3 linked regions of the Aromatoleum petrolei genome follow. Each later gene encodes a partner of the first gene's protein in a complex. Links are inferred from orthologs where the notes say so. Each region holds a gene or a part of one and is shown in the gene's direction. Other genes may lie near its edges.

The links.
Region 2: frdA (region 1) and sdhD share a complex: the UniProt entries of both Escherichia coli proteins name them as parts of the enzyme complex. The link is inferred for Aromatoleum petrolei from one-to-one orthologs.
Region 3: frdA (region 1) and sdhC share a complex: the UniProt entries of both Escherichia coli proteins name them as parts of the enzyme complex. The link is inferred for Aromatoleum petrolei from one-to-one orthologs.

Annotation. Positions count from the first base shown.
Region 1 is NZ_CP059560.1:3,216,294-3,226,512, forward strand. Bases 300-3,293 are described here. They hold frdA (fumarate reductase (quinol) flavoprotein subunit), read left to right. Parts: upstream 300-892; coding sequence 893-2,695; downstream 2,696-3,293. Other genes in these bases: ToN1_RS14635 (DMT family transporter), read right to left, coding at 300-561; ToN1_RS14645 (succinate dehydrogenase/fumarate reductase iron-sulfur subunit), read left to right, coding at 2,688-3,293. Outside these bases: more of ToN1_RS14635, read right to left, coding at 1-299; more of ToN1_RS14645, read left to right, coding at 3,294-3,452; ToN1_RS14650 (fumarate reductase subunit C), read left to right, coding at 3,449-3,856; fumarate reductase subunit FrdD, read left to right, coding at 3,853-4,221; ToN1_RS14660 (ethylbenzene dehydrogenase-related protein), read left to right, coding at 4,341-5,642; ToN1_RS14665 (cytochrome C), read left to right, coding at 5,750-7,753; ToN1_RS14670 (YebC/PmpR family DNA-binding transcriptional regulator), read right to left, coding at 7,825-8,553; ToN1_RS14675 (hypothetical protein), read left to right, coding at 8,735-9,370; ToN1_RS14680 (helicase HerA-like C-terminal domain-containing protein), read left to right, coding at 9,435-10,219. UniProt on the Escherichia coli protein: Two distinct, membrane-bound, FAD-containing enzymes are responsible for the catalysis of fumarate and succinate interconversion; fumarate reductase is used during anaerobic growth, and succinate dehydrogenase is used during aerobic growth.
Region 2 is NZ_CP059560.1:5,057,346-5,067,530, forward strand. What follows is about bases 1-2,960. They hold sdhD (succinate dehydrogenase, hydrophobic membrane anchor protein), read left to right. Parts: upstream 1-1,286; coding sequence 1,287-1,634; downstream 1,635-2,960. Other genes in these bases: ToN1_RS23165 (GntR family transcriptional regulator), read left to right, coding at 69-797; sdhC (succinate dehydrogenase, cytochrome b556 subunit), read left to right, coding at 904-1,293; sdhA (succinate dehydrogenase flavoprotein subunit), read left to right, coding at 1,637-2,960. Outside these bases: more of sdhA, read left to right, coding at 2,961-3,430; ToN1_RS23185 (succinate dehydrogenase iron-sulfur subunit), read left to right, coding at 3,450-4,160; ToN1_RS23190 (FAD assembly factor SdhE), read left to right, coding at 4,157-4,393; gltA (citrate synthase), read left to right, coding at 4,456-5,751; ToN1_RS23200 (2-oxoglutarate dehydrogenase E1 component), read left to right, coding at 5,897-8,746; odhB (2-oxoglutarate dehydrogenase complex dihydrolipoyllysine-residue succinyltransferase), read left to right, coding at 8,780-9,976; lpdA (dihydrolipoyl dehydrogenase), read left to right, coding at 10,054-10,185. UniProt on the Escherichia coli protein: Membrane-anchoring subunit of succinate dehydrogenase (SDH).
Region 3 is NZ_CP059560.1:5,049,795-5,059,943, forward strand. The notes cover bases 7,226-10,149. They hold sdhC (succinate dehydrogenase, cytochrome b556 subunit), read left to right. Parts: upstream 7,226-8,454; coding sequence 8,455-8,844; downstream 8,845-10,149. Other genes in these bases: ToN1_RS23160 (malate dehydrogenase), read right to left, coding at 7,226-7,396; ToN1_RS23165 (GntR family transcriptional regulator), read left to right, coding at 7,620-8,348; sdhD (succinate dehydrogenase, hydrophobic membrane anchor protein), read left to right, coding at 8,838-9,185; sdhA (succinate dehydrogenase flavoprotein subunit), read left to right, coding at 9,188-10,149. Outside these bases: ToN1_RS23120 (ABC transporter permease), read left to right, coding at 1-1,108; ToN1_RS23125 (response regulator), read left to right, coding at 1,147-1,464; ToN1_RS23130 (hypothetical protein), read left to right, coding at 1,567-1,965; ToN1_RS23135 (Fe(3+) ABC transporter substrate-binding protein), read right to left, coding at 2,118-3,137; ToN1_RS23140 (DUF2325 domain-containing protein), read left to right, coding at 3,263-3,592; ToN1_RS23145 (adenylate/guanylate cyclase domain-containing protein), read right to left, coding at 3,625-4,518; infA (translation initiation factor IF-1), read left to right, coding at 4,871-5,140; ToN1_RS23155 (HpcH/HpaI aldolase/citrate lyase family protein), read right to left, coding at 5,316-6,299; more of ToN1_RS23160, read right to left, coding at 6,407-7,225. UniProt on the Escherichia coli protein: Membrane-anchoring subunit of succinate dehydrogenase (SDH).

The DNA of each region.
Region 1 (10,219 bases):
GGTGCGCAGGTCGAAGCGCGGGCAGAAGCGCTTCTGGTAAAGCGTGCCGATGGTGATGCCGCCCAGCGCCGTCAGCGCCGGTGTCAGCATCCACCCCAGCTCCGCCGCCGACATGCCGACCGCGACCTTGTTGCTCACCACCAGCGTGACACCGACGAAGCCCAGCACCAATCCCGTCCATTGGCGCGGCGTGACCCGCTCGCCCAGCAGCCAACCGGCGCCGAGTGCGGTCAGCAGCGGCTGCATGCCGACCACCAGGGACGAGACGCCCGCGGGCAGGCCGCGGTCGATCGACATGAACACCCCGCCCAGGTAGGTCGCCTGCACCAGCAGTCCGGCCACGCCGATGTGCATGACCTGGCGCCAGTCGCGCGGCCAGGGGGCGCGCATGGTAAATGCCAGCGCGCCCATCAGCGTGATCACCAGTACGTAGCGGGTGCTCAGGAAGGTCAGCGGCTCCGCGTAGGGCAGGCCGAACTTGGCGCCGATGAAGCCGGTGCTCCACAGCAGGACGAAGAGGAGCGGGGCAGCGGCGGTCAGGCGGGGATGGAGGGTGGCCATGGCGTGTCGGGAACGTGCGTGTGCGGGCCCGGCAGGGCGGAAGTAGCCGATCTTACATGCACGTTGATGCGTGCGCCTCTTCACAGAACGGCAATTCGATGAATTTTGTCGCATATCCGGCATATTTCAACCATGCGGACATTGTGGGCGCGTAGCGCGGGAGTTACACTGGATTGCAACAACGTCATAGTGTGTTCCGTGACGTTGGTATATATAAGAAGAATACGGTCGTTTTCGCACCCCTGAAGGCGTGTCGAATCCCTTCTGGGTGCAGCAGCGAACTTTTGGCGCCCGCGCCATTGCCGGGCCCACCCAATAAGGGGAAAGCGCCATGGATGCCTGGAAGGCAGACGTCGCCATCGTCGGTGCGGGCGGAGCGGGCCTACGTGCCGCGATTGCGGCAGCCGAGGCCGCCCCGTCGCTGAAGGTCGCGCTGGTGTCCAAGGTCTTCCCGATGCGCAGCCACACCGTGGCGGCCGAGGGCGGATCGGCCGGCGTCGTGCAGGCCCACGACAGCCTCGAACACCATTTTCACGACACCGTCGCCGGCGGCGACTGGCTGTGCGAGCAGGACGTCGTCGAGGATTTCGTCGCCCGCTGCACCGAGGAGATGGTGCAGCTCGAGCACTGGGGCTGCCCGTGGAGCCGCAAGGCCGACGGTCACATCAACGTGCGCGCCTTCGGCGGCATGAAGATCGAGCGCACGTGGTTCGCTGCCGACAAGACCGGCTTCCACATGCTGCACACGCTGTTCCAGACTTCGCTCAAGTACCCGTCGATCCGGCGCTTCGACGAGCATTTCTGCCTCGACTTGATCGTCGACGACGGGCGCGTGCAGGGGGTCGTCGTCGTCGACATCGCCTCGCGCCGCTTCACCCTCATCCAGGCCAATGCGGTGATCCTCGCCACCGGCGGCGCCGGGCGGGCGTTCCGCGAGAACACCAACGGCGGAATCGTCACCGGCGACGGCATGGCGCTCGCGTATCGCCACGGCGTGCCGCTGCGCGACATGGAATTCGTCCAGTACCACCCCACCTGCATGCCGGGCACGGGCCTGCTGTTCACCGAGGCGTGCCGCGGCGAGGGCGGCTTCCTACTGAACCGGGACGGCTACCGCTACCTGCAGGACTACGGGCTCGGGCCGGCGGAGCCCACTCCGCGGAACAAGGCGATGGAGCTCGGCCCGCGCGACCGCCTCAGCCAGGCCTTCTGGTACGAACAGCAGAAGGGGCGCACGATAGACGGCCCGCACGGACCGGTCGTGCATCTGGACTTGCGTCACCTCGGTGAAGCCAAGCTGCGCGAGCGGCTGCCGCAGATCTACGAGCTCGCCGAGGAGTTCCTCGGCGTGGATCCGGCGCTGACGCCGATCCCGGTGCGCCCCGCCGTGCATTACACGATGGGCGGCATCCTCGTCGACGGCCGTTGTGCCGCGCCGCTGCCGGGGCTGTACGCGGCCGGCGAATGTTCCAGCGTCGGCATCCACGGCGCCAACCGCTTGGGCTCGAACTCGCTGGCCGAACTGTGCGTGTTCGGCAAGACCGCTGGGGTTGAGGCCGCTGTCTTCGCGAAATCGGTCGCAGCCGGTCCGACCGATGTGCTGCGGAAGCAGGCCGAGGCGTCGCAACAACGCGCGCTCGCTCTCGTCACCAACACTTCGGGCACCGAGCGCATCGCCACCCTGCGCAAGGAAATGGCGCAGAGCATGGAGGACGGTTGCGGCATCTACCGCGACGCGGGCAACATGCAGGCGACCTGTGACAAGCTTGCCGAATTGCGCGAACGCTATCGTCGGGTGCGGGTCGAGGACAGGTCGAGCGTGTGGAACACCGACTGGTTGCTCGCCATCGAGCTCGGCTACCAGCTCGAGGTCGCGCAGGCGATGGCGTGGTCTGCGCTCGAGCGGCGCGAGTCGCGCGGTGCACACCAGCGTCTCGACGGTTTCGGCGAGCGCGACGACGCGAACTTCCTCAAACACTCGCTGGCGTACCACGCCGGCGCCGACGCACCGCGGATCGGCTACGGCGACGTGAAAATCACCCGCCTGCCGCCGGGCACCCGCGCCTACGGCGCCGCCGGCGAGAAGGCGGAGCAGGAGCGGGCGGCGCTGCAGGGAGGGGCGAATCGTGTCTGAATCGCGCGGCAACGGGAAGCTTATCCGCATCGAGGTCCTGCGCTACCGCCCCGAGCAGGACGAGGAGCCCTTCCTGCAGGGCTACGAGGTACCCTTCACCGACGACATGTCGGTGCTGCAGGGCCTGCAGTACATCAAGGACTGGCTCGACGGCACGCTGAGCTTCCGCTGGTCGTGCCGCATGGCGATCTGCGGCAGCTGCGGGATGATGATAGACGGCGAGCCGCGCCTCGCGTGCAAGACCTTCCTGCGCGATTTCCCCGCCGGCAGCGTGCGCGTCGAGGCATTGGCGCACTTCCCGATTGAGCGTGATCTCGTGATCCGGATGGACGACTTCCTCGCCAAGCTCGAAAGCATCAAGCCCTGGATCATCCCCAAGGAAGAACGGTCCCTCGCACAGGGCGAGTACCTGCAGACCCCCGCCCAACTCGATGTCTACGAGCAGTTCAGCTCCTGCATCAACTGCCTGCTGTGCTATGCCGCGTGTCCCCAGTACGGGCTCAATCCCGACTTCGTCGGGCCGGGCATCATGGCGCTGCTGCACCGCTACAACGCCGACTCGCGTGACGGCGCGGCCCCAGAGCGCATGGAGGTCGCGGGCTCGGAGGCGGGTGTCTTCAACTGTACCGCGGTCGGTTACTGCTCGGAGGTGTGCCCGAAGCACGTCGATCCGGCCAACGCCGTGAACCAGAACAAGACGCGTGCGGCTGGGGATTACTTCCTCAGACTTGTCACCCCCAAGGGAGGCGCCCGATGAACACGTCCGATTCGCGCCGTCCCTACGTACGTCCGATGGCCGGGTGGTGGCGCCGCAACCCCTTCTTCGTCGAATACATGATCCACGAAGCGACCGCACTCTTCGTCGCCGCCTACGCCCTCGTGCTGCTGGTCGGCGTGATGCGCCTCGCGCAGGGGGAGGCGGCGTGGAACGGGTGGCTCGAGGCGCTGCGCAGTCCCGCGTCGGTCGCTTTCCACGCCGCGCTGCTGGCGGCCATCTCGTACCACTGCTGGACGTGGTTCCGCATCATGCCCAGGACCATGCCGCCGCTGTTTGTGGGCGGCAAGCGCGTCGCCCCGGCGCTCATCACCGCCTGCGGCCTTGCGGCGGCGGTAGTCTGCAGCCTCGCGGTGCTGATCCTCGTCTGGGGGGCGACGCGATGAAGCCGATCTCCAGGCGTTCCCATGCGCCGATCTTCTGGGGGCTGTTCGGCGCGGGCGGCATGCTGGCGGCGCTCTTCGGTCCGGTGCTCGTGTTCATCACCGGAATCGCCGTTCCGCTGGGATTCATCGTGCCCGCGGACGCGATGAGCTGGCCGCGCATGCAGGCTTTCGCACAGCACTGGGCGGGCAAGGGCGTGCTGTTCATCGTGATCGCGCTGTTCATGTGGCACGCCATGCATCGCATCCTCCACAGCCTGCACGACCTTGGCGTGCATGCCGGATTCGCCCTGAAGGTTGCCTGCTATGGCCTTGCCTTGCTCGCAACCATGGTAACTGCATGGCTATTGATGGCGTCAGGATTCTGAGCGGACCCTCCGAAGGGAGGGGACTGGAGCATGTCTTCGCACTGCGCGGGCCTTGGCCCGCAATCGCGTTGGACCCGATTCGTCGGGCCTTCATGTCATAGCGAAAAAGGGGAACACAAATGAAGAAAACGGCATTGTTCGTGAGTTTGGCGCTTCTGGGCATTGGTGCGGCGCAGGCCGCCGATCCAGCAAAGATCAACTGGGGCAAGATTCCGGCGGTGACGGTGCCACTGTTCTTCCCCGGCCAGTCGTCCTACGAATGGCTGCGCAGCGAGGAGCACAAGGGGGCAGTCAAGGAGGTCAAGCGCGGCGATTCCTGCACCTCCTGTCACGATGAGGAGGATGCCGAGAAGGACATCGGCGAGAAACTGGTCAAGGGCGGTCGCCTCGAGCCGCATCCGGTCAAAGGCAAGTCCGGCTACAAGGCCCTCAAGGTGCAGGCCGCGTACGACGCGAAGAACGCTTATCTGCGCTTCCAGTGGCACACCGACAACGCCTATCCGGGCACCGAGCATCAGTACCTGCGCTTCGACGGCAAGGAGTGGAAGGTGTTCGGCTACCCGAAGCTCGACAAGCCGGTGCAGGACGGGGTGGAGATGCCCCTGTATGAGGACCGCATGTCGGTCATGATCGACGATGGCAAGGTGCCGGGCTTCGCCAACCAGGGCTGCTGGCTCACCTGCCACAACGGCCAGCGCGACATGCCGAAGCAGTTCACCAAGGATGAGGCCGCCAACAACGCGTTGTTGCAGGCGATCAAGAAGCGCGACGTGCGCAAGTACCTGCCCGACACGCGCACCGATCCGTCCGACTGGAAGACCGGCAAGAGTGTCGAGGACATCGCCAAAATAAAGGCGGCAGGCGGCTTCGTCGACCTGATCCAGTGGCGTGCGCACCGCAGCAATCCGGTCGGCATGACCGACGACGGCTATGTGCTGGAATTCCGCCTCAGCGATTCCGGCAAGGACATGTTCGGCGGCAATGCGGATGCGAAGACGCATCAACCGAAGTTCATGTGGGACGCGAGCAAGGTCGGCTACAAGTCGATCACCGTAGACCAGCTACGCAATGGCAACCACTTCCTGATTCGGGAACAGAACGCCGTGCCCTTCGATCCGAACGCTGGCTGGAAGGAAGGCGACATGATTCCCGACTACGTCGTGAGCCGCGCCGACGCCAAGGGTTCGGCCGCCGACAACAACGCCATCGCGAGCTGGAAGGACGGCGTGTGGACGGTCGTCATGATTCGTCCGCTCGGCCTTGCCAATGACGATGACAAAGCCCTTAAAGCCGGCGGTGTATACAACGTCGGGTTTGCCGTGCATGATGACAACATCACCACGCGCGGCCATCAGGTGTCCTTTGTCAAGACGATCGGTTTCGGGGCGAAGGCCGACATCAAAGCCGTGAAGCTGCCGTAAGGCGGCACGGGGAGCGGGATCCGGCAAGTCCGGGTTCCGCGATCGCTTGCGATGTACAACGCCGCGCCTGTCGCGGCGTTTTCACGGACCCTTGCGGACGCTCGACCATGCGACTGAACCGTTTCGATCTACGCGCGGCTGTGGCCGCCGTCCTGGTTTCACTACTCGCCGGCGTCGTCGGAACATCGCAGGCTGCACCGCCTGAGCTCGACAACCAGAAATGCCTGAGCTGCCATGCTGCCGGCAAGATGGCGATCGCGGTTCCCGGTGCCGACGGCGAGTCGCGTGAACTGCACACGGTGCCGCCCGATGCATTTGCGCAAGGTGTGCACGCGAAGATGGACTGCGTCGCGTGTCACGTGGACATTACCGACAATGCCGAGACGGATCATGCCCATCGCCGGGATCCGGCGCGGAAGGCCAAGGACTGCGCGGCCTGCCACGAGGAGATGTGGGAGCGCGCCAAGCAGGACGGGACGGCGAAGGACAGGTCGCGCCTCGGTGTGGTTGCCGACAACATCGCTGCGTACAAAGAGTCCTTCCACGCGCGCAAGAACGCCGACGATCCCACACGTCCGAACGCCAGCTGTGACGAATGTCACAGCAGCCATGGTTTCAATGTCCCGCCCAAGGACTCGCCGCAGCACGCCGAGTGGCGCCTGGGGGTGCCCGAGACCTGTGGCAAGAGTTGCCACGAGGAATCGCTCGAAACCTTCACGGAGTCGATCCACGGTGAGGCGATTTTCCAGAAGAAGGACGCGAAGGCTGCCGTGTGCAGCGACTGCCACAGCGCACATGCGGTCGGCAATACCTCGCTCGCTCCGTTCAAGCTGGCGGTGACAGCCGAGTGCGGCAACTGCCACGAGGAGAACTTCAAGTCCTACAAGGCCACCTACCACGGTCAGATCAACACGCTGGGCTACGCTTACACCGCCAAGTGTTTCGACTGCCACGGCAGTCACGACGTGCTGGCGGTGAAAAACCCGGACTCCAAGGTGCATCCGGACAACCGGATGAAGACCTGCAAGGAGTGTCACAACGGCAAGAAGGATCTGCCCGAGGCGCCACCCGGTTTCGCCAGCTTCCAGCCTCATGGCCATACGGGCGATTTCGATCGCTATCCGCAGATGTGGCTTGCCAACCAGCTGATGGTGCAGCTGTTGATCGGGACCTTCGGCTTCTTCTGGCTGCACACGCTGCTGTGGTTCTGGCGCGAACTGCGTGACCGCCAGCAGGGCAAGGTGCGCCCGCACGTCCGCGCCGACGCGCCGGGCCTCGCCGGCGACAGGCTCGCGGGCAAGCACTTCCGCCGCTTCTCCGCGACCTGGCGCATCGCCCACCTCAGCTTCGCGCTGAGCCTGATGATCCTGACGCTTACTGGCATCCCGCTGTTCTATCCTGACGCGCCCTGGGCGGCGCCGCTGATGAAGGCACTGGGTGGTCCGCAGGTCGCCGGGACGGTCCACCGCGTCAATGCGGTGATCTTCGCGAGCGTGTTCTTCTGGCACCTCGCGTACGTGGCGGTGAAACTCGCGCGCAACTGGAAGGACTTCCGCATCTTCGGCCCCACCTCGCTGGTGCCGGGGTTGCAGGACGGCAAGGACTTCATCGCGATGCTGAGGTGGTTCTTCGGCAAGGGCGAGCGTCCCGTGTTCGACCGCTGGACCTACTGGGAGAAGTTCGACTACTGGGCGCCGTTCTGGGGGGTGACCATCATCGGCGTGAGCGGCTTGCTGATGTGGGCCTCGACGCTCACGGCCACCTTCCTGCCCGGCTGGGTGTTCAACGTCGCGGCGATCTTCCACAGCGAGGAAGCCTTCCTGGCGGTGGTGTTCCTGTTCACCGTGCATTTCTTCAACAACCACTTCCGCCCCGACAAGTTTCCGCTGGAGGTCGTGATGTTCACGGGCTCGATGCCGATCGCGGAATATCGCCGCGAGCACGCGCTCGAGTACGAGCGCCTGATGAAGAGCGGGGAGCTGGAGAAGTACATCGTCGATGCGCCGTCGCAGCCGATGGCGCTGGGGTCGAGGATCCTCGGCTTCACGCTGATCGTGGCCGGGCTGACGCTGCTGACGCTGGTCGCGATCGGCTTCTTCAGTTCGCACTGACAGCCAGAAAGCAAACAGGGCCGGATGTCCGGCCCTGTTTCCTTGGTGCGCCGCGGCGCCACGGGAGGGGCTTATTCCTCGTCGATCACCGCCGACGTGTACACGTTCTGCACGTCGTCGAGCGAATCGAGCGCGTCGAGCAGCTTCTGCATGCGCACCGCATCGTCACCTTCGAGTTCGGTCTCGTTCAGCGGCTTCATCGTCACTTCGCCGAACTCGGCCTTGAAGCCTGCCTTCTCGAGAGCTTCCTTCACGGTGGAGAATTCGTACGGGGCGGTGACGACTTCGATCGAGCCGTCGTCGTTGGGAATGACGTCCTCGGCGCCGGCCTCCAGGGCGGCCTCCATCAGTGCATCCTCGCTCGTGCCCGGGGCGAACATCAGCTGGCCGCAGTGCTTGAACTGGAACGCGACGCAGCCGTCGGTGCCCATGTTGCCGCCGTACTTCGAGAAGGCATGGCGTACGTCGGCGACCGTGCGGGTCTTGTTGTCGGTGAGGCAGTCGACCATCACCGCGGCGCCGGCGATGCCGTAGCCTTCATAGCGCACTTCCTCGTAGCTCACGCCCTCGAGTTCGCCGGTGCCGCGCTTGATCGCGCGGTCGATGTTCTCGCCCGGCATGTTCTGCGTCTTCGCGTTATCGACGGCGAGGCGCAGGCGCGGGTTGAAGTTCGGGTCGCCCCCGCCCATGCGCGCGGCGACGGTGATTTCCTTGATCAGCTTGGTGAAGACCTTGCCCCGCTTCGCGTCCTGACGGCCCTTGCGGTGCTGGATGTTGGCCCATTTGGAATGACCAGCCATAAAAAACCTCGAATCCTGCCGGGTGGCGTTGAATGAACAGAACCGCGCGCATTATACCCGCGCACCGCACACGTCTTCACGGGCGTGATCCGTGCCGAAGCCGGTCGGCTCTGGTAGATTCCTGTCATCATTTTTCGACATCCCTTGCCGGAAGGCCGGCTTGGTGGGAATGGGAGGCACGATGCGGCGGAAGCTCATGCTGGGCGCGGTAATCGCGCAGCTGTGCGTGGCGGGAGGGGCGTTTGCCGAGGAACAGACGAGCTACCACGGTTGCACCGATTCCGCCGGCCGCGCAGTGGCCGCGGTGAGCGATCCGGCGCTCGATCAGGTGGTCGCGAGTCTTTCCGGCGCCGCGCCCGCGATCCGCTACAACGAGGCAGTCCTGCCGCGCCTGACGCCCGAGTCGCGATTGTTCCTGTTTGCACACGAGTGTGCCCGCCACAACCTCGGCCTGCCGCTCGACGGCAACCGGACCGAGGGCGACGCGCGGCGCGCAGACTGTCATGGTCTCGAGTCGCTGCTGCGCTCGGGGCTGCTTGACGCGGGGCGCATTGACGCGCTCGAACGCGAGCTACAGTTCTCTGCCGAGGAGTGGGAGCGCGTACCGGGGCCGCCACGGACGGTCACGCTGCGCACCTGCGCGACGCTGAATGCAGTTGAGCACCTGCTCACGCGGCCGACGCGGGCCAAGCCCGAATGGAATGCCTGCGTACGCGGGTGCGGGGAGCGGCTATGGTCCTGTGCTCCGCACAACGTCGCGTGCGAGGACGCCTACGACCGCTGCGTGAGCCTGTGTGATTTCCGTTCCCCGCCGTGACGGACGTCCGCTTGGCCACTGGTACACTGAATCCGCCACAAACGAACAAGAGAGGCATTTCGAAATGGCCGACCCGCTGCTCATCGCAAAGAACGCCCAGAAGGACATCACCCTGCTGCCCCGCCTCGCCAATCGCCATGGCCTGATCACGGGTGCGACCGGCACGGGCAAGACCGTGACGCTGCAGAAGATGGCCGAGGCCTTCTCGTCCATCGGCGTGCCGGTGTTCATGGCCGACGTGAAGGGCGATCTGTCGGGGGCCGGGGCGGCCGGCGTCGCGTCCGATAAGCTCATGCAGCGCCTCGCCGCCCTGGGCATCACCGAATACGCGCCGCGTGCGAACCCCGTGGTGTTCTGGGACGTCTTCGGCGATCTCGGCCACCCCGTGCGGGCGACGATCTCGGACATGGGGCCGTTGCTGATCGCGCGCCTGTTGAACCTCAACGAGACGCAGGCCGGCGTGCTGCAGCTGGTGTTCAAGATCGCCGACGACAACGGCATGCTGCTGCTGGACCTCAAGGACCTACGCGCGATGATCCAGTACGTGGGCGACAACGCGAAGTCCTTCACGACGGAGTACGGCAACGTCTCGGCTGCCTCGATCGGCGCGATCCAGCGCGGCCTGCTGGCGCTCGAGCAGGAAGGCGGCGACCAGTTTTTCGGCGAGCCGATGCTGGATCTGGCCGACCTGATCCAGACCGACGGCGAGGGCCGCGGGGTGATCAACATCCTCGCCGCGGAAAGGCTCTATCACTCGCCCAAGCTGTACTCGACCTTCCTGCTGTGGATGCTGGCGGAGCTGTTCGAGCAGCTGCCCGAAGTCGGCGACCTGGACAAACCCAAGCTGGT
Region 2 (10,185 bases), 1.8 Mb from region 1 along the record:
TCACTTGTCTTATATAAGACATTAGACTGATAATGGACGCTGGAAAAAATTTGTGATGAAATGCGTCCATGGCACAGGAATCCCCAACCTTCAGTCCGCTTTACCGGCAGATCAAGAGCTTGATTCTTCAGGCACTTGAGTCGGGCGAATGGCGTCCCGGGCAGGTGATTCCGAGCGAGCAGGAGCTCGCCTCGCGATTCAGCGTTTCTCAGGGGACGGTCCGCAAGGCGATCGACGAGATGGCCGCCGAGAATCTTCTCGTGCGCAAGCAGGGTAAAGGCACCTTCGTTGCATCCCACAACGATCCGCGAGCCCTTTTCCGTTTCCTGCGCCTCGTCCCGATGGATGGCGATCTCGCTCATCCGCAGAGCGTGCCGATGGACTGCTGGCGCGCCAAGGCGGGCCAGGAGGCTTCGCGCATGCTCGGCATCGAGCAGGGCGAGCCCATCATCATCGTGCGACGCCTGCTCAAATTCGCGCAAAAGCCGGTGGTCATCGACGAAATTTATCTCCCCGGCGAGATTTTTCAGGGCTTGACCCTTGAGGTGCTGCAGAGCTGGAACGGCTCGCTCTACAGCCTGTTCGAAACGCGCTTCGGACTGCGCATGATTCGCGCACAGGAGCGGATCCGTGCCGTGGCGGCCGACCGGTCGACCAGCGAGACGCTGCGTGTACCGGAAGGCACGCCGCTCTTGTCGGTCGAGCGCGTCACATACACTTATGGCGATAAACCGGTCGAATGGCGGCGCGGCCTCTATTCCACGGCCGAGCATTTTTATCTGAATGAACTGAATTGAGCGCGTGGGGCGGCGGAATGAATAGCTTCCGCGTATATAATTCCCGCGCTTTGCAAGTTGGGAGAACCGCGTCGGGCAACCGTCGCTAAACTAGGGGTAAAACAATATGTCAGAAGCCATAGTGCGAAAGCAGCGGCCCAAATTCCTGGCCCTGCACGAAATCCGGCTCCCGTTGCCGGGTATCGTTTCCATTCTTCACCGGGTCAGCGGGGCGGGGCTGTTCCTGATGATGCCGTTCCTCTTGTACCTGTTCGATCGCAGCCTCGCTTCGCCCGAGTCGTTTGCGGCATACAAGAGCGTAGTCGGCAACCCGCTCGTGAAGCTTCTCCTGCTGGGGCTGCTCTGGGCCTACCTGCATCACTTCTGCGCGGGCATCCGCTTCCTGCTGCTCGACCTTCACAAGGGCATCGACCTTCAGTCGGCTCGTAACAGCTCGCGCATCGTGCTGGTCGTCAGCATCGCGCTGACCGTGATCATCGGGGTGAAGCTATGGTAAATCGTATCGTCGTCGGCGCTCACTACGGCCTGCGCGACTGGATCGCGCAGCGAGCAACCGCACTGTTCATGGTGGTCTTCACCATTCTTTTCGCTGCGGCTGCACTCGGTCTTCCCGAGATGACCTATCAGACCTGGTCCGGCCTGTTCCGCAATGGCATCGTGCGGTTCTTCGCATTCCTGTTCTTCCTGGCGCTCTTCTATCACGCCTGGATCGGTGTGCGTGACATCTGGATGGATTACATCAAGCCGGTCGGCGTGCGTCTGGCCCTGCATCTCGTAACGATTTTCCTGCTCGTCGGCTACGCCGGCTGGGCTGCGCAGATTCTTTGGAGGCTGTGAGCGTGACTGTCGCTAAGCGTACTTTTGACGCAGTTATCGTTGGCGCCGGCGGTGCCGGACTGCGTGCGGCCCTGCAACTTTCCGAGGCCGGTCTGAAGACCGCCGTGCTGACCAAGGTCTTCCCGACCCGTTCGCATACCGTCGCAGCGCAGGGTGGCGTTGCCGCTTCGCTCGGCAACTCGACGGAAGACAACTGGCACTGGCATATGTACGACACCGTCAAGGGGTCGGACTGGCTCGGCGACCAGGATGCAATCGAATTCATGTGCCGCAAGGCCAACGAAGTGGTCGTCGAACTCGAACACTACGGCATGCCTTTCGATCGCACCGATAACGGCAAGATCTACCAGCGCCCGTTCGGCGGCCACTCGCAGAACTATGGTCAGTCGCCCGTTTCGCGCTCCTGTGCTGCGGCGGACCGTACCGGCCATGCGATGCTGCACGCGCTGTACCAGCGCAATGTGCGCGCCAACACGCAGTTCTTCGTCGAGTGGATGGCGCTCGATCTCATCCGCGACGCGGACGGCGATGTCCTCGGCGTGACCGCGCTGGAAATGGAAACGGGCGAAGTCTCGATTTTCCACGCCAAGGCGACGATCTTCGCGACTGGCGGCGCCGGCCGCATCTTCCACAGCTCGACGAATGCGTTCATCAACACCGGTGACGGCCTCGGGATGGCGGCGCGCGCCGGCGTTCCGCTCGAAGACATGGAGTTCTGGCAGTTCCACCCGACGGGCGTGTTCGGTGCCGGGGTGCTGATCACCGAGGGCGTGCGCGGCGAAGGCGGCATCCTGCGCAATGCGTCCGGCGAGCGCTTCATGGAGCGTTATGCGCCGAACCTCAAGGATCTCGCATCGCGCGACGTCGTTTCGCGTTCGATGGTCACCGAGATCAATGAAGGTCGCGGCTGCGGTCCCGACAAGGATCACGTGCTGCTGGACATCACGCACTTGTCCCCGGAAACGATCATGAAGCGGCTGCCGGGCATCCGCGAGATCTCGATCCAGTTTGCCGGCGTCGACCCCATCAAGGCCCCCATTCCGGTTGTCCCGACTGCGCATTACCAGATGGGCGGTATTCCGACGAACTACAAGGGCCAGGTCGTGGCGCCGAAGGGCGGCAATCCGAACGCGCCGATCACCGGTTTCTATGCGGCGGGCGAATGTGCCTGCGCATCAGTGCACGGCGCAAACCGCCTCGGCACGAACTCGCTGCTCGATCTGCTGGTGTTCGGCAAGTCGGCCGGTGAGTCGGTCGTGGAGGATTTGAGCAGCGGGAACCTCAGCCTCAAACCGCTGCCGGACGATGCCGCAGACATATCCCTCGCGCGTCTCGCGCGCCTCGAAGGTCAGACGAACGGCGAGAGCGTGTTCGACGTCGGCCTCGAGATGCGCCGCACGATGCAAAAGCACGCGGGCGTGTTCCGTTTCGACAACCTGCTGAAGGAAGGCGTCACGCAGATCCTGGCGGTGGCCGAACGGGCCAAACGCACCGGGATCAAGGACAAGTCGAAGGTCTGGAATACGGCACGCACCGAAGCCCTCGAGCTCGACAACCTGATCGAGGTCGCGAAGGCGACGATGGTTTCGGCCGAAGCCCGGAAGGAATCCCGCGGCGCGCACGTGCGCGATGACGCACCCGATACGCCGGAATTCCCGAATGGCCGTAACGACAATGAATGGCTCAAGCACTCGCTGTGGTACAGCGAAGCGAACCGGCTCGAATACAAGCCGGTGACGATGAAGCCGTTGTCACACGATGTCGAGCCGATCGCGCTCGCGAAGCGCACCTACTGAGCGCGGGAGAACTACTGAAATGAGCAAGCGCACCATTCAATTGAAGATGTACCGCTACGATCCGGACAAGGACGACAAGCCGTACATGCAGGACTACACCCTTGAACTGGAACCGTCGGACAAGAAGCTGCTCGACGTGCTGGTTCGACTGAAGTCGCAGGACGATTCGCTGTCGTTCCGCCGCTCTTGCCGCGAAGGCGTTTGCGGTTCGGACGCAATGAACGTCAACGGCAAGAACCGGCTTGCGTGCCTTACCGATATCGAGGGCCTGCCGCAGCCGATCGTGCTGCGTCCGCTGCCGGGGCTGCCCGTGATCCGCGACCTGATCGTCGACATGACGCAGTTCTTCAAGCAGTACCACTCGATCAAGCCGTACCTGATCAATGACACGCCGGCACCCGAGCGCGAGCGCCTGCAATCGCCGGAAGACCGCGAGGAACTCAACGGTCTGTACGAGTGCATCCTGTGTGCCTGCTGCTCGACGTCCTGCCCGTCCTTCTGGTGGAACCCGGACAAATTCGTCGGGCCGGCGGGCCTGCTCGCAGCGTACCGGTTCCTCGCCGACACGCGCGACGAGGCGACGTCCGAGCGCCTCGATAACCTCGAGGATCCGTACCGCCTGTTCCGCTGCCACAGCATCATGAACTGCGTCGACGTGTGTCCGAAGAGTCTGAATCCGACGCGCGCTATCGGCAAGATCAAGGACATGATGGTCAGCCGGGCAGTATGAGCATCAACCGGGGACGCGTGCGCTGGCAATGTCGTAGGGCTCTCCTGGAGCTCGACCTCGTCTTCGCACGCTTTCTGGAAAGGGACTTCGACCGTCTTACGGATGGTCAGTTGGCGGACCTCGACGACTTGCTCCGTTGTGAGGACCATGAGCTGTGGGCCATGGTCAACGGGAGCAGTCCCTGCGAGGTCGACCGCTGGAAGGAGATGATCGGACTGCTGAGTCAGCGTTGACTCGGCAGGACGGTCGTCACAGGGAGCTAGTAGTTAATACGGGCACGCATAAGGGATGACCTATGAGCACTGAACGCACCGCAACGCTTACCGTCGATGGCAAGACCGTCGAATTCCCGGTGATGACCGGTACCCACGGGAACGATGTCATCGACATCCGTACCCTGGGCGCCAAGACCGGTCTCTTCACCTATGACTCTGGGTTCCTTTCGACCGCGAGCTGCAAGTCCACGATTACCTTCATCGACGGTGACAAGGGCGAGCTGCTGTATCGTGGCTATCCCATCGAGCAACTGGCCGAGAAGTGCAACTTCCTGGAGGTTGCCTACCTGCTCAAGAACGGCGAGCTGCCGAACTCCGCGCAGAAGGGTGAGTTCGAGACGACGATCAAGAACCACACGATGCTGCACGACCAGATGACGAAGTTCTATTCGGGCTTCCGTCGTGACGCGCACCCGATGGCGGTCATGGTCGGTGTGGTCGGCGCCCTGTCGGCGTTCTACCACGAGGCAATGGACTTCTCGGATGCTGCTCACCGCAACATCTCGATCAACCGTCTGATCGCCAAGCTGCCGACGATCGTTGCGATGGCCTACAAGTACAACATGGGCCAGCCCTTCATGTACCCGCGCAACGACCTCGACTACACGGCGAACTTCATGCACATGATGTTCGGTACGCCGTGCGAGAAGTACGAGCCGAACCCGGTGCTGGTGCGCGCACTGGACGTCATCTTCACGCTGCACGCCGACCACGAGCAGAACGCCTCGACCTCGACCGTCCGCCTCGCAGGCTCGTCGGGTGCCAACCCGTTCGCATGCATTTCGGCGGGCATTGCCTGCCTGTGGGGCCCGGCTCACGGCGGCGCGAACGAAGCTTGCCTGAACATGCTGGAAGAGATCGGCGACGTGTCGCGCGTCGGGGAGTACATCAAGCGCGCAAAGGACAAGAACGACAGCTTCAAGCTGATGGGCTTCGGCCATCGCGTGTACAAGAACTTCGACCCGCGCGCGAAGCTCATGGGCAAGGTCTGCGCCGACGTCCTGGGCGAACTGGGCCTCGAGAACGACCGCCTGTTCAAGCTGGCCAAGGAGCTCGAGAAGATCGCACTGGAAGACGAGTACTTCGTCGAGAAGAAGCTGTATCCGAACGTCGACTTCTACTCCGGTATCGTGCAGAAGGCACTGGGCATCCCGACTTCAATGTTCACGTGCATCTTCGCGCTGGCTCGTACGGTGGGCTGGATCACCCAGTGGGAAGAAATGATCACCGATCCCGAGTACAAGATCGGTCGCCCGCGCCAGCTCTATGTCGGTGCGGCGCGCCGCAACGTTCCGGAACTGGCCCAGCGTCCGTAACTGATGATCAAGGGCGGGAGAGAATCCCGGCGATGATCTCCGCGGGATGGTCGTTCGACGCGGCCATCCCGTTTTTGTTGGAGATGCCGGGCATGTAGCGTCGAGTAGCCCAAGCAACGCAATAAGACTACAGGTGGCATAACAAATGACCATTCAGCAACGATCCACTTCTCATTTGTTCGGCAGCAATGCGCCGTTCATCGAGGAGCTTTACGAGAATTACCTATCCGATCCGGCGTCGGTGCCGGAATCGTGGCGTGCCTATTTCGATAACCTCCAGTCGCAAAGCGGTGCGGCGCTGCGCGACGTGGCACACGGGCCCGTGATCGCGGCCTTTGCCGAGATGGCGAAGCGCGGCGCGGTCCGTACCGTCGTCTCCGAAGGTGACGACAAGCGGCAGGTGAGCACGCTGCAGCTCATCAACGCCTACCGTTTCCTCGGCAACCGCTGGGCAAATCTCGATCCGCTGCGTCGCACCGAGCGCCCGCACATCGCAGAGCTCGAACCTTCGTACTACGGTTTCACCGAGGCGGACCTGTCGCACAGCTTCAATACCGGTTCGTTCCACGGCTTCTCGACCGACCACGCGACGCTGCGCGAGATCCTCGAAGCAGTGCGCCAGACCTACTGCGGTTCGGTCGGCTCCGAATACATGTACATCTCCGACATCTCACAGAAGCGCTGGATCCAGGCGCGCCTGGAGAGCGTGCGCGCAACGCCGCGCTACGATGCAGCGAAGAAAAAGCGCATCCTCGAGCGCACCACCGCTGCAGAGACGCTCGAGCGCTACCTGCACACGCGATACGTCGGCCAGAAGCGCTTCTCGCTTGAAGGCGGCGAGTCGGCGATCGTCGCGATGGACGAACTGATCAGCGTTGCCGGTTCGCTCGGCGCTCAGGAAGTGGTGATCGGCATGGCTCACCGCGGTCGCCTGAACGTGCTGGTGAATACGTTGGGCAAGTCGCCATCGATGCTGTTCTCGGAATTCGAGGGCAAGGCTGCTGCAGACCTCACCGCGGGCGACGTGAAATACCACATGGGCTTCTCCAGCGACGTCATGACGTCGGGCGGGCCGATGCACCTCACTCTGGCGTTCAACCCGTCGCATCTGGAAATCATCAACCCGGTGGTTGAAGGTTCGGTGTATGCCCGTCAGGTGCGTCGCAGCGACGAGGCCAAGGCGCAGGTCATTCCCGTCCTGATCCACGGTGATGCGGCGGTGGCGGGGCAGGGCGTGAACCAGGAGATGCTGAACTTCTCCCAGACCCGCGGTTACGGCACGGGCGGCACGATTCACATCGTCATCAACAACCAGATTGGCTTCACGACCTCCGATCCGCGCGACTACCGCAGCTCGCTGTATTGCACGGACATCTTCAAGATGGTCGAAGCTCCGATCTTCCACGTGAATGGCGACGATCCCGAAGCCGTTGCGTTTGCCACCAAGCTCGCCGTCGAATTCCGCCAGGAGTTCCAGAAGGACGTGGTGCTCGACATCATCTGCTTCCGCAAGCTCGGCCACAACGAGCAGGACGAGCCGATGGTGACGCAGCCGTTGATGTATCGCACCATCCAGAAGCATCCGGGCACGCGCAAGCTCTACGCTGACCGCCTCGTCGCGGAAGGAACGTGCCAGGCTGACGAGCCCGACCGCATGATCGCCGAGTATCGCGAGCACCTCGATCGCGGCGAGCTGTTGGCGAATCCCGTTCTTCCGGGCCACAACCGTCAGTTCTCTGTGGATTGGACCCCGTTCCTCAAGCAGCCGTATACCGACGCCTGCGACACGGCGATTCCGGTCAGCGAGATCAAGCGCCTGGGCGAACGGCTTTCGACCGTTCCCGAGACGTTTGCGCTGCACTCGCGCGTGAAGAAGATCATCGATGACCGAGCCGGGATGGCACGGGGCGATCTGCCGCTCGACTGGGGCATGGGTGAAAACCTCGCTTACGCAAGCCTGCTCGCGCAGGGCTACCGCGTGCGAATTTCGGGTGAAGACGTCGGTCGCGGAACCTTCTTCCACCGCCATGCCGTGCTGCACGACCAGAAGCGCGAGCGCTGGGACGAAGGCATCTACAAGCCGCTGGATCACATCCAGGACGGCCAGGCCGGCTTCCAGTGCCACGATTCCGTGCTCTCCGAAGAGGCCGTGCTGGCGTTCGAATACGGCTACTCCACGACCGAACCGAACGAACTGGTGGTCTGGGAAGCCCAGTTCGGCGACTTCGTAAATGGCGCACAGGTCGTCATTGACCAGTTCATCAGCTCCGGTGAGGCGAAGTGGGGCCGACTGAGCGGCCTGGTGATGATGCTGCCGCACGGCTACGAAGGGCAGGGTCCCGAGCATTCGTCGTGCCGCCCCGAGCGCTTCATGAGCCTCGCGGCCGAGAACAACTGGCAGATCTGCGTCCCGACGACGCCGGCCCAGGTGTTCCATCTGCTGCGTCGCCAGATGCTGCGCAAGGTCCGGAAGCCGCTCATCATCGTCACGCCGAAGTCGCTGCTGCGTCACAAGGAAGCGATCTCGACGATGGACGAACTGGCCACCGGCAGCTTCCAGACCGTGATCCCCGAGGTCGAGAAGCTGGATCCGAAGAAGGTCAAGCGCGTGGTCCTGTGCCAGGGCAAGATCTATTACGAACTGCAGGCCCATCGTCGCGAGAACAAGATCACCGACACGGCACTGGTTCGTATCGAGCAGATCTACCCGTTCCCGACCGACGCATTCGCCGCCGCCATCAACCAGTTCCCGAATGCAAAGGAAGTGGTGTGGTGCCAGGAAGAGCCCCGCAACCAGGGCGCGTGGTACTGGCTCGCTTCGCGTCAGCATCTCATCAACGTGCTGGGCACCAAGCGCAAGTTGCTGCTCGTCAGCCGCCCGGCATCTGCTTCCCCTGCCGTCGGCTACTACGCCAAGCACAACGCGCAGCAGAAGGCTGTTCTGGAAAACGCATTCGGTCCCATTCAGGACACGACGCAACAATCGCCCAACTAATAAGCAAAAGCTCGAACTTCGGGAGAAGATTACATGCTGATTGAAGTGAAAGTTCCGCAACTGTCGGAATCGGTGTCGGAGGCCACGCTCGTTTCGTGGCACAAGAAGGAAGGCGACGCGGTGTCGCGTGACGAGAACCTGATCGACATCGAAACCGACAAGGTCGTCCTCGAGACGCCGGCTCCTGCCGATGGCGTGCTGGTCAAGATCATCAAGGCGAACGGCGACAACGTGACTTCGGGCGAACTGATCGCCCAGATCGATACGGAGGCGAAGGCTTCCGCCGGTGCCGCCGCGCCTGCGGCTGCCGCTGCCCCTGCGGCGGCTCCCGCTGCTGCAGCCCCGTCGGCCGCCGCCGGCGCCGCCAGCCCGGCCGCACGCAAGATTCTCGAAGAGAAGGGAATCGCTGCCGCCGACGTCGCCGGCTCCGGCCGCGGCGGACGCGTCACCAAGGAAGATGCGGTTGCTGCCCAGCCGCGTCCGGCCGCAGCACCCACCGCTGCACCGGCCTCGCTCACCCTGACCGGCGATCGTCCGGAAGAGCGCGTGCCGATGACCCGCCTGCGTGCCCGCATTGCCGAGCGCCTGATCCAGTCGAAGAACGAAAACGCGATCCTGACGACGTTCAACGAAGTGAACATGGCCCCGGTCATGGCGCTGCGCAAGCAGTACGGCGACAAGTTCGAAAAGGCGCACGGCGTCCGTCTCGGCTTCATGGGCTTCTTCGTCAAGGCCGCGGTCGCCGCGCTGAAGAAATTCCCGATCCTGAACGCCTCGGTAGACGGTACCGACATCATCTACCACGGCTACATCGACATCGGCATCGCCGTTGGTTCGCCGCGTGGTCTCGTGGTGCCCATCCTGCGTGATGCGGACCAGATGTCGATCGCCGACATCGAGAAGAAGATCGCCGAGTACGGCCAGAAAGCAAAGGACGGCAAGCTGTCGCTCGAGGAACTGTCCGGCGGCACGTTCTCGATCTCCAACGGCGGCGTGTTCGGCTCGATGCTGTCAACTCCGATCATCAACCCGCCGCAGTCGGCCATCCTCGGCATCCACGCGACCAAGGATCGCCCGGTGGTCGAGAACGGCCAGATCGTGATCCGTCCGATCAACTACTTGGCGATGTCGTACGATCACCGCATCATCGACGGCCGTGAAGCCGTCCTCGGCCTGGTGACGATGAAGGAAGCACTGGAAGATCCGGCTCGCCTGATCCTCGACGTGTAATCGACATGCTGCGTGGCGCTCCGTCGGACCTTGCCGTCCGGCGTAGCGCCACGCTTTTCCTTTTTCGGGAGTGAATGATGGCTGACAAGCAATTCGACGTACTCGTCATCGGCGGCGGGCCTGGGGGGTATGTGGCGGCGATTCGTGCCGCACAACTGGGTTTCAAGACGGCGTGCGCGGAATCCAATCCGTATGCCGATCCGAAGGGC
Region 3 (10,149 bases), 1.8 Mb from region 1 along the record:
CTTTTTTCGCGTGTCGCTGCCGCTAGCGCGCCCGGCGGTGGTTGCCGGTTCCGCTCTCGCGCTGATGGAAACGCTGGCGGATTTCGGCACCGTCTCCTACTTCGGGGTTCAGACTTTCACGACCGGCATCTACCGTGCCTGGTTCTCGCTCGGCGATCGCGTCGCCGCCGCGCAGCTGTCCGCAATGCTGCTGGCCTTCGTTGTGCTGGTGCTGGTTCTCGAGCGCGCCAGCCGTGGACGTGCCCGATTCAACAATACCTCGCGTCAACAGGCAACTCCCACCCCGGTCCGGCTCTCGCGTCCACTGGGTCTTGTCGCCATGGTGGCGTGCCTCATGCCGCTCCTCCTCGGATTTCTTTTGCCGGCCTTCCTGCTCGTGCGCATGGCGCTGGTAGACGGCGATGCGCAGTTCGGCGCACGCTTCCTGCAACTTGCACGAAACAGCTTCGTCCTCGCGCTGGTCACGGCGCTCCTCGCCGTGTCGCTCGCGATCCTCCTCGGCTATGCCGCACGGCTGTCACGGCAACACCTTCCCCGTGTGCTGAATCGCATCGTCGGGCTCGGCTATGCCGTTCCGGGTTCGGTCATTGCGGTGGGGGTGCTTATCCCCGTAACGCGCCTCGATCACGTGATTGCGGGGTGGTGGGAGGGTGTGACGGGCGTCAATCCTGGGCTCCTGCTGACCGGGGGAATTGCTGCGCTCGTGTATGCTTACCTGAGCCGGTTTCTTTCCGTCGCACTGCACACGGTCGAAAGCAGCCTCGGCAAGATCACCCCGAACATGGACGATGCTTCCCGCAGCCTCGGTGTCGGCAAGTGGGCGACGCTGCAGCGCGTTCACATCCCGATTCTGCGAGGGAGCCTTCTTACCGCCGGTCTGCTCGTGTTTGTCGACGTAATGAAGGAACTGCCGGCGACCTTGGTCATGAGACCCTTCAACTTCGACACGCTGGCGACGCAAGCGCATACGCTCGCATCGGACGAACGGCTGGCCGAGGCGTCGACGGCCGCTGTCACGATCGTCGCCGTTGGGCTGCTGCCGATGTTCATCATCTCGCGTCAGATTGCACGCGGGAACCGGCGCACGGTCGAGGAAACAGAAGTCTAGATTGCGTTTCGAATGAGAAAAATTGCGGAGGATAGGGGATGACGATCAAGATACTGTTGTGGTGCGATGATCTGGTTAACCGGATGCGCCTCGAGTCCGAGTGGAAGGCCATGGGTGCGACCATGCTCAAGAAGCGCGGCACGGAAGCGCCCGACTGCATCGTAGTGGATCTTGCGGTGCGTAAGGCGTGCGAGCACATCACGCAGTTGCGCGCGAAGTTTCCCGAAATCGATATCATCGTTTTCGGACCGCAATATGACCCCGAGGCCTTCGAGGCGGCAAAGCGGGCCGGAGCAACCGAGGTCGCAGCACGCGGATCGATCGTCGAGCGAGTGACCCGTCGCTTTCCGAAGTGAACGACGCGCCACAAGACCAGGATGCCCTCAGCGCCCACTGCAGGCGCGACTTTTTGAGCAAGAACAAGAGCGTGCAAGCCCGAACGATGGGATAATTCGACAATGAATGCACCGCAATCGACTTCTCCGCGTCGTCGCCTGCAGGAACTGCTGGCGATTCCGGACAACCAGCGCTCCGACGCCGAATGGGACGAGCTCAACGAGCTCGAGATCAGCCTCGCCCCTGGAAATCGGGAGGGCGCGCCCGACCCGAACCTAAGGCGCCCGACGCCATCAACCGGACTGGGCGTCAAGCCGGCCCGTGGGCCGCGGCCAGGAGGTCGGCAACAAAAGCAAGGCGGACAAGGCAAGCCTCCTACGCAGCAAAAGCCCGCGGGTCCACCCAAGAATGTCGCGCCGGCAATTGCAGCCGGAGACGAGGCGCCGGCCAAGAAGCCTGCGCGCAAGTTCCGCAAGCGTTCCCCGAAGCCGAACACGACACCAACCCCGCAATCAGAGTAAAGCTGCCGGTCCGCAGCCGACTCATTTCGGGCGCGTTGCGGGCGGATAGAAAAAACGACGCTTTCCGGTTTGGCCGGAAGGCGTCGCTTTTTATCCTTCTCGCTTTTCTCGAAAATCAGTCTGCGACGGGGTCGTCGCCGCAGACTGGACGATCAGCGGAAGCCAGCGCGGTCGTAGATCTTCTGCGCTTCAGCGGTCGTACTGGCGAGCTCGCCGATGGGCAGCGTGTCCGCCTTGAACTTGCCAAGCGTGTCGAGCGCCGGGTTGCTCACCTTGACGTTCGCGACGACAGGCCACTCGTTATTGCCGTTGGCGAAGTAGGCCTGCGCCTCATCCGACGCCAGGTACTCGAGGAATTTCACCGCAGCGCCCTTGTTCGGAGCGTTCTTCAGCATGCCCGCGCCCGAAATGTTGATGTGCGTGCCCCAAGTCTTCTGGTTCGGCCAGACCGTCCCGATCTTGGCGACCACGGCCTTGTCCTCGGGTTTGTCCGAGTTCATCAGGCGCGCAAGATAATAGGTGTTGGCGATCGTTACGCCGCACTCGCCGGCCGCGACTGCCTTGATCTGGTCGGTATCGCCCCCCTTCGGAGCCCGAGCGAAATTCGCGACGACGTTCTTTGCCCAGTTTTCGGTCGCTTCGACACCATTGTGTTTGACCAGAGCCGCTCCCAGGGAAACGTTGTACGGGTGGCTGCCAGAGCGGGAGCAAACCTTGCCCTTGAGTGCAGGGGAGGCGAGACTTTCATAAGTCTGCACATCGTCCGCCTTCACGGAATCCTTGTTGTACACGATCACGCGGGCGCGCGTCGAATAGGCGTACCAATTTGCCGCACGCAGATGCGCGGGAATGCGTTCTTCCAGCACCTTGGATTTCACCGGAGCAAAGATGCCCAACTCGTCAGCCTTGGCCAGGCGCGACGCATCGACGGTGATGAAGACGTCAGCCGGGCTGTTCGCACCCTCATTCCGGATACGCTCGAGCAGCTCGTCTTCCTTGGCCTCTATCCGGTTGATCTTGATCCCGGTCTGCTTCGTGAAGTTCGAATACAAGGCCTCGTCGGTCTGGTAGTGGCGCGCGGAGTACAGATTCAGCTCCGTGTCCGCAGCGATGGCCTGGCCGGACAGGGCGCCGATGCCGGTGAGGATGGAGGCGATAAGCGTCTTTTTCATCGGGAGGTTCCTTGGTTCGTCATGAGGTGATGGCGCAATACTATCGAGAATAATTCGCAGTTGCAAATGCTTCCCATTGCAGGCAGTATTGTTGCGAATGATTCGCAATACTGACGGAGAAAGAGATGGACGCACTGATCGTGGGAGCCGATCGCCTCGGCAACATCCCGAATGTCTTGTCGGAATTCGGGATCCGTATCGCCGGGCACGTAAGCGGCCGGGAAACAGCCCATCAGCGCCGCACCGCCACGCTACCCGCGGGCATAGAAATGGTGATCCTCTTTACCGACTTCCTCGGCCACAACGTGATGCAGCGCTTCCGTGAAGCCGCCAGCAAGGAAGGCGCCGCGGTCGTATGCTGCCGACGATCCGTGTGTGCTCTTCAGCAGGCCCTCGGAAAACGGGTGGACAAGAGCAATTGCGCGGCGTGCGGTGCTGGTTGCAGCAAGCACTGAAGCGTCACGGAGGAGGGCGCCTGCCGTGCTACTTACAGACAGGCGAATTCGATGACGTCGTGGCTTTCCGAAGACGGCCTGCCAAGGGCGATACGCCCCCGCTTTCGCAGGACAACTTCCTCGTGCGACAGCACGAACTCGCGTTCTCCGTCAATGGCGACGAAAGTGCCGTTGCTGCTCCGGTCGACAAGTACGAACTTGTCGCCACGCAGTTCGATGTAGGCGTGCTCCCGGGAAGCCCGGGTGTCCGTGACGCGGATTTCCGACGAGCTTCCACGTCCCAGCCTTGCGCTGGGCGCCTGGGCGTTCAGGATCAGCGAGCGGTCGGCAATGCTCAGCTGCAACTCAACGGCGTCTTCGGCATCGAGTTGTACGCCTTGAACTACGGTCAGATCACCCGCAGATTCACATACCAACTCGAACGGCGCGGTCAGCCGCGACACGCCCCGCAGGCTCCTGCTCTGGAGCGGATGCATGAGATTGCGCCATTCAGGCTTCAACTCATGCACGCTTTGTTCCGACGCGATCGCACGCCCAGGGGTGGCCAATTCGAGCAGACGTGCCGCCACGTTTACAGTGTCCCCGAAGACATCGTCCTCGCTGACGATCACAGTACCCGTATGGAACGCGACACGAACCGCCATCTTCTGCCCGGACAGGCGCGGCAGATCCTGAACGACGTAGTGAATTCGTATGGCGGCCTCGGGCGCATCGTTTACGTCGGAAAAGACGGCGAGCAGCCCATCCCCCGTGTTCTTGATCACTCGGCCGCCACAAGCCTGGATTTCCTGTCGCATCCCAAGAAGGCACTGCTCGACCACGCGAAAGGCGGCGGCGTCGCCCGCTCGCTCGTATAGCTGCGTGCTGCCGGCCAGGTCGGCAAAGAAAATAGTGCAGGTCTCGGGAAAGGCTTCGGGGACCGTCATTATTTCATTATAAAGAAAGGCAGGCTTGCGCGACGCACAATCGAGCCCGGAATCTGGCAGATTTGGGAGCGGTTGATGCAATCCGCTATAATTTGATTATTCAAGTTCCGGGTCGGAATCCCGTTCTGGCTCATTCTCTGCTGGTTGTCACGGTCATTCCCGGCGTCGCAGCGAAAGCGTCATCGTCTTCGGATTCTGCATATTTCCGATTGTCCGGATCGTTCCTGTGCCGCGCACTGTACGCGATCGGGGCAGAACGCCGTGCGACGGACGATGGTGGTACGGGATGGTGCCGGGAGTTTCGGCTTTGACCGTCGCGCGGCCGGGCATTGCCTGTTTTCGAGGAGTTGAAATGGCGAAGGAAGAACTGCTGGAAATGGAGGGCGTTGTAAATGAAGTGCTTCCCGATACGCGCTTTCGCGTGACGCTTGAGAACGGCGTGGAAGTCCAGGCTTACGCTTCGGGCAAGATGCGCAAGCACCGCATCCGCATTCTTGCCGGCGACCGGGTGAGTGTCGAGCTGTCACCCTACGACCTGACGAAAGCGCGCATCAGCTTCCGCCACAAGGAAGAGCGAAGCGACGCACCCCCTCCGCCTCCGCGTCAGTACCGCGGCCGCTGAGCGCTCCGTTGCCTCAGGTGGGCAGGTAGGCGCACTTGCACACCTCGAAATGCGACGCGTCGCCAAATATTCCGAAAGATCGCTCTGCCCCGTGTGACAGGCCCGCGGCCCATCCACTACGGCGGCGGCGGCTTGATTCTCAGACAAGAACGTCCGAATTTTGCGGCGCAAATCTCTAGCCGAAGAAGCGTCGCTCGGCTTGTTCTCCGACCGCCATCCCGGTCGCTTTGGCGCGCGACAGCAACTCCCAAAAATACCGGTACGAGGCCCGATCGTGGAGCTTGCCCTTGTGCTGGGTCGGCCCCCAGCCAACGGCCTGGGCATTGGCGAGAATTTCGACTGCGGCTTCGACCTCCGAGAAGTCCGGGCGCATCGCCTCGACGATGGGCCGAATCTGGTTCGGATGGATGCTCCACATGCGCAGATAGCCGAACTCGCGGCGTGCACGCTCGGCATCCCCGCGTATGTAATCGAGATCCTTCAGCTCCGTGGTGACGTTGTGGGACGGGACGACGCCATTGCCGAGCGCCGCGGCGGCAATCTCGACTTTGGCGCGGACCACCAAGGGGTGCGTAAATTGCCCCGGGCTGGTCATCGCGCTTCCCGGGATCGCTCCATGATGTCCGGACACGAAATCCATGAGCCCGAAGTCGAGTGACTCGACACTGTCCAGGGCGGCTATTTCCCATGCTTCGCGCAGCGCCCCATGCGTCTCGATCAGCACGTGCACCGGAATCGCCTTGTCTATTCCGTGCGACGCCTCGATCGCGCGCAACGCGCGTATCTGCTCCGCTGCGTCGCTCGCGGAGCGGACTTTGGGAAGTGTGACGAAGGCCAGAGAGCGCCCCGCCAGCCTCACAAGAATTTCGAGATCCTGCTGCCAGTGCTCGTGGGTGATGTCATGGATGCGTGCGCCGACCCGACCAAAACGATTGTCCTTTGACAGAATCAGTTCGGCCGCCATCGTTGCATGTTCGGCCTCGGCGCCGGCATGCGCGCCGTCCTCGCAGTCGCACGTCACGTCGAAGATCGGTCCGAGCTCCTGCTGCAGTTGCAGGGCCTTTCGCATGAGCTTCTCCGAGCCCGCGTAGTGGTCGACGGCGGGTAGCGCCGGGAAGGGTTTCTCTCCGGCGAAAAGAACGTCGGCAGGATGTTGCATGGTTTTGTCCATAAACGTGTCGAGGGTCCGATTCTGCGGAAACTGCTCGACAAAAAAAAGCCGCGGCGCTCAGCCGCGGCTTTTCTTGCAAGCGTTGCGCCTGCGGATTACTTCAGCATGTCGGCAACGGCCGCGCGCTCGTCTTCGAGCTCGGCGAGCGTCTTGTTGATCTTCTCGCGCGAGTACTCGTCGATCTCAAGCCCCTGGATGATCTTGAATTCGCCGTTCTTGCACTCACAAGGGAAGCCGAACACGACGCCGGCCGGGATGCCGTAGGAGCCATCGGACGGAACACCCATGGTGACCCAGTCGTCGGAGCCGAGGGCCCAGTCGCGCATGTGGTCGATAGCGGCGTTCGCAGCCGAGGCGGCCGACGACAGGCCGCGTGCGTCGATGATCGCCGCGCCGCGCTTGCCGACGGTCGGCAGGAAGACGTCGTTGTTCCAGGCGTGGTCATTGACCAGCGCCTTCACCGCATCGCCGTTCGAGGTGCAGAAACGGTAATCGGCGTACATCGATGGCGAGTGGTTGCCCCACACGACCATCTTCTTCAGGCTCGAAACCGGGCGGCCGGTCTTGGCAGCAAGCTGTGACAGGGCGCGATTGTGATCCAGGCGCAGCATGCCATGATAATTATTCGGGTTGGTGCGGCCGACCTTCTTGGCTGCTGCGCCAGCAATGTATGCATTGGTGTTGCAGGGGTTGCCGACGACGAGGACCTTGACCGTCTCCTTGGCGTTCTCGGCAATCGCCTTGCCCTGAACGGTGAAGATCGCGCCGTTCGCGGTTAGGAGGTCAGCGCGTTCCATGCCGGGGCCGCGCGGGCGGGCACCGACGAGCAAGCAGTAGTCCGCGTCCTTGAACGCGACATTCGGGTCGTCCGTTGCGACCATGCCGGCCAGCAGTGGGAACGCGCAGTCCTCGAGCTCCATCATGACGCCCTTGACCGCCTTCTGGGCTTGCGGCAGATCGAGCAGTTGCAGGATCACGGGCTGATCTTTGCCCAGCATTTCGCCGCTGGCGATACGGAACAGCAGGCTGTATCCGATCTGGCCGGCAGCGCCGGTGACGGCGACACGGACGGGGGCATTGCTCATCTGAGTACTCCCTCTAAAGCGAATTGAAGAGACGACGGTTTTGATTGTAGATCTTGCGCCCGCGATTGCAGCTCGGCGTTCGACTATGGAAAGCGGGAAAGCGGTTTCCGGGGCGGGAGGATGGTAGAAGCAAGTCCGGTGCGTGTCAATTAATGTCACTTGTCTTATATAAGACATTAGACTGATAATGGACGCTGGAAAAAATTTGTGATGAAATGCGTCCATGGCACAGGAATCCCCAACCTTCAGTCCGCTTTACCGGCAGATCAAGAGCTTGATTCTTCAGGCACTTGAGTCGGGCGAATGGCGTCCCGGGCAGGTGATTCCGAGCGAGCAGGAGCTCGCCTCGCGATTCAGCGTTTCTCAGGGGACGGTCCGCAAGGCGATCGACGAGATGGCCGCCGAGAATCTTCTCGTGCGCAAGCAGGGTAAAGGCACCTTCGTTGCATCCCACAACGATCCGCGAGCCCTTTTCCGTTTCCTGCGCCTCGTCCCGATGGATGGCGATCTCGCTCATCCGCAGAGCGTGCCGATGGACTGCTGGCGCGCCAAGGCGGGCCAGGAGGCTTCGCGCATGCTCGGCATCGAGCAGGGCGAGCCCATCATCATCGTGCGACGCCTGCTCAAATTCGCGCAAAAGCCGGTGGTCATCGACGAAATTTATCTCCCCGGCGAGATTTTTCAGGGCTTGACCCTTGAGGTGCTGCAGAGCTGGAACGGCTCGCTCTACAGCCTGTTCGAAACGCGCTTCGGACTGCGCATGATTCGCGCACAGGAGCGGATCCGTGCCGTGGCGGCCGACCGGTCGACCAGCGAGACGCTGCGTGTACCGGAAGGCACGCCGCTCTTGTCGGTCGAGCGCGTCACATACACTTATGGCGATAAACCGGTCGAATGGCGGCGCGGCCTCTATTCCACGGCCGAGCATTTTTATCTGAATGAACTGAATTGAGCGCGTGGGGCGGCGGAATGAATAGCTTCCGCGTATATAATTCCCGCGCTTTGCAAGTTGGGAGAACCGCGTCGGGCAACCGTCGCTAAACTAGGGGTAAAACAATATGTCAGAAGCCATAGTGCGAAAGCAGCGGCCCAAATTCCTGGCCCTGCACGAAATCCGGCTCCCGTTGCCGGGTATCGTTTCCATTCTTCACCGGGTCAGCGGGGCGGGGCTGTTCCTGATGATGCCGTTCCTCTTGTACCTGTTCGATCGCAGCCTCGCTTCGCCCGAGTCGTTTGCGGCATACAAGAGCGTAGTCGGCAACCCGCTCGTGAAGCTTCTCCTGCTGGGGCTGCTCTGGGCCTACCTGCATCACTTCTGCGCGGGCATCCGCTTCCTGCTGCTCGACCTTCACAAGGGCATCGACCTTCAGTCGGCTCGTAACAGCTCGCGCATCGTGCTGGTCGTCAGCATCGCGCTGACCGTGATCATCGGGGTGAAGCTATGGTAAATCGTATCGTCGTCGGCGCTCACTACGGCCTGCGCGACTGGATCGCGCAGCGAGCAACCGCACTGTTCATGGTGGTCTTCACCATTCTTTTCGCTGCGGCTGCACTCGGTCTTCCCGAGATGACCTATCAGACCTGGTCCGGCCTGTTCCGCAATGGCATCGTGCGGTTCTTCGCATTCCTGTTCTTCCTGGCGCTCTTCTATCACGCCTGGATCGGTGTGCGTGACATCTGGATGGATTACATCAAGCCGGTCGGCGTGCGTCTGGCCCTGCATCTCGTAACGATTTTCCTGCTCGTCGGCTACGCCGGCTGGGCTGCGCAGATTCTTTGGAGGCTGTGAGCGTGACTGTCGCTAAGCGTACTTTTGACGCAGTTATCGTTGGCGCCGGCGGTGCCGGACTGCGTGCGGCCCTGCAACTTTCCGAGGCCGGTCTGAAGACCGCCGTGCTGACCAAGGTCTTCCCGACCCGTTCGCATACCGTCGCAGCGCAGGGTGGCGTTGCCGCTTCGCTCGGCAACTCGACGGAAGACAACTGGCACTGGCATATGTACGACACCGTCAAGGGGTCGGACTGGCTCGGCGACCAGGATGCAATCGAATTCATGTGCCGCAAGGCCAACGAAGTGGTCGTCGAACTCGAACACTACGGCATGCCTTTCGATCGCACCGATAACGGCAAGATCTACCAGCGCCCGTTCGGCGGCCACTCGCAGAACTATGGTCAGTCGCCCGTTTCGCGCTCCTGTGCTGCGGCGGACCGTACCGGCCATGCGATGCTGCACGCGCTGTACCAGCGCAATGTGCGCGCCAACACGCAGTTCTTCGTCGAGTGGATGGCGCTCGATCTCATCCGCGACGCGGACGGCGATGTCCTCGGCGTGACCGCGCTGGAAATGGAAACGGGCGAAGTCTCGATTTTCCACGCCAAGGCGACGATCTTCGCGACTGGCGGCGCCGGCCGCATCTTCCACAGCTCGACGAATGCGTTCATCAACACCGGTGACGGCCTCGGGATGGCGGCGCGCGCCGGCGTTCCGCTCGAAGACATGGAGTTCTGGCAGTTCCACCCGACGGGCGTGTTCGGTGCCGGGGTGCTGATCACCGAGGGCGTGCGCGGCGAAGGCGGCATCCTGCGCAATGCGTCCGGCGAGCGCTTCATGGAGCGTTATGCGCCGAACCTCAAGGATCTCGCATCGCGCGACGTCGTTTCGCGTTCGATGGTCACCGAGATCAATGAAGGTCGCGGCTGCGGTCCCGACAAGGATCACGTGCTGCTGGACATCACGCACTTGTCCCCGGAAAC